One region of the Comamonas sp. w2-DMI genome, then DNA from elsewhere that is predicted to be linked to it. Evidence: riboswitches for the same ligand, from Rfam matches in the RefSeq annotation. Region 1 holds a riboswitch; the other holds the start of a gene.

Evidence for each region. Region 1 has a riboswitch for cobalamin ahead of V8Z74_RS21090 (FecCD family ABC transporter permease). Riboswitches for the same ligand answer to the same signal wherever they lie in the genome.
Region 2: another riboswitch for cobalamin. It lies ahead of V8Z74_RS05745 (TonB-dependent receptor); the one in region 1 lies ahead of V8Z74_RS21090 (FecCD family ABC transporter permease).

Annotation. Positions count from the first base shown of each region.
Region 1 covers NZ_JBANEL010000025.1:1,046-3,241, reverse strand. Annotated here, with positions in the region: gene V8Z74_RS21090 (FecCD family ABC transporter permease) at 1-1,046, opposite strand, end outside; cobalamin riboswitch at 1,324-1,561, opposite strand; gene V8Z74_RS21085 (ABC transporter substrate-binding protein) at 1,705-2,196, shown strand, end outside.
Region 2 covers NZ_JBANEL010000003.1:269,225-271,420, reverse strand. Annotated here, with positions in the region: gene V8Z74_RS05745 (TonB-dependent receptor) at 1-923, opposite strand, end outside; cobalamin riboswitch at 1,061-1,315, opposite strand; gene V8Z74_RS05740 (methyl-accepting chemotaxis protein) at 1,568-2,196, opposite strand, start outside.

The DNA.
Region 1 (2,196 bases):
ATCCAGACGAAGAAAGGGCCGCCCAGCAGCGAGGTGATGACGCCCACTGGAACCTCCGCCGGCGCAAAGGCGATGCGCGACAGCACATCCACCCAGACCAGGAAGATCGCTCCGACCAGCGCCGCCACGGGCAGCACGCGGCGGTGCTCGGAGCCCACCAGCATGCGCGCCGCATGCGGCACCATCAGGCCGACAAAGCCTATGGGACCGCACACCGCCACCAAGGTGCCGGTCACCAGCGAAACCAGCAGGAACAGCCGGCGCCGCGTGCGTGTGGTGTCCACGCCCAGCGTGGCCGCGCTTTCCTCGCCGGCCAGCAATGCATTGAGCGCGCGCGCCTGGCCCAGCAGCAAGGCAATGCCGGCCAGCAGCAGAGCGGCAGGCAGGCCCAGTGCATCCCAGCGGGCGCCGGCCAGGCTGCCCAGCGTCCAGTTCAGCACGGAGCCGGCCAGTTCGCGCTGGCCGGCAGTGAGCACGATGAGGCTGGTCAGCCCGCCCAGGCAGTAGGCGATGGCCACGCCGCCCAGGATCAGCCGCGAAGCCAGAATCCGCCCGCTTGCGTGGGCCAGCAGGTAGACGGCCACACAGGCTGCCAGTGCGCCGCCGAAGGCACCCAGCGGCAGGGCCAGCTCGCCCGCAAAGGCCAGGGCACCAAAGGCCAGCACCGTGACGGCGCCGACCGAAGCGCCCGAGGAAACGCCCAGCAGATACGGATCGGCCAGCGGATTGCGCACCATGGCCTGCATGGCCACGCCGACCAGCGCCAGCCCCGCCCCGGCCAGTGCAGCCAGCAGCACGCGCGGCAGGCGTATGCGCCAGACGATCTGGTACTGCGCCGGGCTCCAGTCCCCTGCAGCGAGATCGAGCCCCAGCCGCCAGCCCAGCTCATGCAGCGCGATCTGCCATGCCTTGCAAGGTTCCACATGCGCAGGCCCCAGCGTGATGGACAGCGCCAACGACAGCAGCAGCAAGGCCAGCAGTGCCGCCAGCCAGCCGGCAAGCCGGCGGCGCTGCTGCCGGAATGCGGACATCGCGCCGGAGGTCATGGCATTCGCCCCCCCCGCGCAGCCGGATCCCCGCGCCGGGCATCCAACACGGCTGCCGCTGCCGTCCGCAGGGACCATGGTCCTTGGCATGGCAAGGGGTATGGCAGAAAGATGAAGCAATTCAAGATGGCCCATGGAGTCGGCCGCCTGCCTGCGGCTGGCGGACTCATGCTGCAGCACCGGGCACCGCCAGGGTCCCGCCGCCAAGCCTGCTGCCGCCACGCTGCGCCCCGCAGACGGTCGTTGCAATGCCGCAGGGCATGCTCTTATGCACATGCCACGCGGCGCCCAACAGGCCGGTATCCGGGCTGGCAGATGGCTGGGAGCCGCCGCTTCGCCTTCCCGATGCCATCGCGCGCCCGCCGGGCCACGTGGGACATCAGTGGCCGGCCCTTGCGTTGCAAGGCGCCCTGAAGCGGCTTTCTCTGCTTACCGTTGCGGGGGCAGCCAGGGCTTTGCACCCTGTTCCCGTTGAACCCGGGCATCGCCCGGGCACCTGTTGCATGCATGCCGAAACAGCGGCCCGTCCTGGACAAAGCCGCCGGCGTTCTGCAATGCGCCGCACAGTATAGGGCAGCAAGCCAGGCCGCCCGGCGGCTGCCGTCCCGACTTGCTGACATAGAATCCGGCCCTTCTCTCCTGAGCTTGCGGCTGCGACATGAGCGACTACCTCAAGGCCTTGGCACTGACCTCGGCCATTTCCCTGCTGGCGCAGCCCGTTCAAGCCGCCGCGCAGGGGGCCATTGAGCTGGTCGATGCCCGCCAGAAAGCCATCGCCCTGGCAGGGCCGGCACGCCGCATCGTTTCCCTGCAGCCGTCTTTTACCGAAGCCATCTGCGCGCTGGGCGGCTGCGATGCGCTGGTGGGCGTGGACCGGTATTCGACCTGGCCGCAGCAGGCCGCCGCCATCCCCAAGGTGGGCAGCTTGAGAGACCCCGATATCGAGCGCATCGTGGCGCTGCGCCCCGACGTGGTGCTGGCACGCCCCAACCACAAGGTGGACGAACGGCTGGAAAGCCTGGGCATCCCGGTGCTGACGCTCAATGCCCAGACCTATGACGACATGGCGCAGGAACTGGAGACCCTGGCCATGCTGCTGGGCCGGCCGGGCCGGGGCACCAGGCTGTGGCAGCAGACCCGCGACCGGATC
Region 2 (2,196 bases), on a different contig from region 1:
GCCTTGAAGCGGCGATCCTGGAAGTGGAGGTCGCTGTCGCTCACGTTGTAGTTCATGTTGCGCAGTTCGCGCACCACGCGTCCATCCACCGTCGGCGTGCCGAAGTAGCGCGACGGAGCCTGGTTGCTGATGTCCGCCGTCAGATCGACGGTCACATCGCTGCGCGGTGTCCAGCGCAACGCACTCATCAGCTTGCCGCTTTGGGAGTTGTCGAGCGGGCGCTCGCCATCGGAGCGCTCGCCATAGGCGTCCAGGCGGTAGCTCAGCGTATCGCCGATGGCGCCGGTGCTGCCCAGGCCTGCACGTACCGTGCCACGGCTGCCGGCGCCCAGCAGCAGCTCGGCCGAGCGCTCGCGTTCGGGCTGCTTGCGCACGGCATTGACGGTGGCGCCCATGGTGCCGCTGCCATACATCAGCGATGCCGGGCCGCGCAGGACGTCAAGGCGTTCGTACCCCCAGCTGCTGTCGGGATAAGCGATGGTGCCGGCCGCCACGCCCAGCATGATGCCGTCCTCGGCCACGCCCACCGAATTCGGGCCCGCAAAACCGCGGCTGGAGAACGACAGGCCGCCATTGCCCGGCTCGCTGGATGCCGACAGGCCCACGGTACGCGTCGCGGCTTCCACCACGCCATGGTCCGCACGCTCGGCCATCTGCACGGCCGATACACCGCTGACGCTGGCGGGCAGTTCCAGGACCCGCACATCCACATGCGCTGCAGATAGGGCCCGGCGGTCCGTTTCCAGCGGGGCGTCGGCCTGCCGGGTTTCCTGCACCGTCACTTCGGGCAGGGTCTGTTGCGCCAGCGCGGCGGCCGGCCACAGCAGGGCCAGTTGCAGCGCAGTGCCGCGGGCACGCAGGACAGACGGAGGATGGAAAAGGGAAGAGGCAAACGCCGGAAAGCGTGTTGATGTGTTGCGCATTTCGACAAAAGGCTGAAACCGCCTGATGGGAAAGCTGCGCAGGCAACGGCCTTGCCGCGGGCGGCAAAGTCTGTTGCATTCCGGCTGCCATCCGCACCCCGCAGACAGTTGTAGCAAGCACCGACGCATGCGCCGGCACAGGAAGTCATCGGCGGGCCGGTCTCCGGGCTCGCAGGCGATCCATCGCTGAATCCACATCCCGCCTTCCCGGGGGCTCAGGCATTCGCGAAGCGAAAGAAGAGCCGGTCCAGTGGCTGCAAGCGCCTGCGGCGTCTTGCTGGGGGTGCTTTCCTGCATACCGTTGCGGGGGCAGCCAAGGCATGCGGTCATGGGCGACCGGACCTTGTTCCCGTTTCACTCGCTCCAAGAAGCGAGCACCTGCCGAAACGAAGCGCCCTTGCGGGCGCGGGCAGATTCTAGCAGCCGGCCGGACTGCAGCGATCCACACGCCAGCGGCAGCCAGGGCGTCCAGCGGCGGGCCGCCGTGGCAGTTGGCGCTCTTTCGCCTGCATATGAGAAAAGGGCTTGCATGATGGCTCCTGCAAGCCCTTTGTCCTGGTATTGACGGAGTGCTTTGCCCGGGCCGCAAAGCATGGTTGGGCAGAGCGCTTCTCAGCGCCCTTGGTCCCTCGCCCTGGAGCGCTTCAGAAAACTTCCCAGTTCTCCTCTTCCTTTCCGGCTGCCTGTGCAACGCTTCGCACGGGCTCGGAAACGCTGGCGGGGCGGCGCAGCACAGCCTGTGCTGCAGAGGCGGGGTTTGGCGGCGTGCGCATGGGCTTTGCAGGTACCTTCGCCCGGTCGCGAGAAGGCGCAATGGCTGCGGTTGGCGGTTGCTCGTCTGCAGACAGCTTGAATACCGCCACGGCCTGTACCAGCGATTGCGCCTGGCCATTGAGGCTGCTGGCAGCGGCAGCCATCTCCTCCACCAGCGCGGCGTTCTGCTGCGTGGTCTGGTCCATCTGGGTGACGGCCTCGCCGATCTGGGCCATGCCGGTGCTCTGCTCATGGCTGGCGGCACTGATTTCACCCATGATGTCGGTTACGCGGCGGATGGCCGTGACGACTTCCGCCATGGTATCCCCCGCCTTGCCGACCAGTTGCGAACCCCGCTCCACGCGTTCCACGCTGGTATTGATGAGCTGCTTGATTTCCTTGGCTGCCTCGGCGCTGCGCTGGGCGAGGGCGCGCACCTCGCCGGCCACCACGGCAAAGCCACGGCCCTGCTCGCCGGCACGGGCCGCTTCGACGGCGGCATTCAGGGCCAGGATATTCG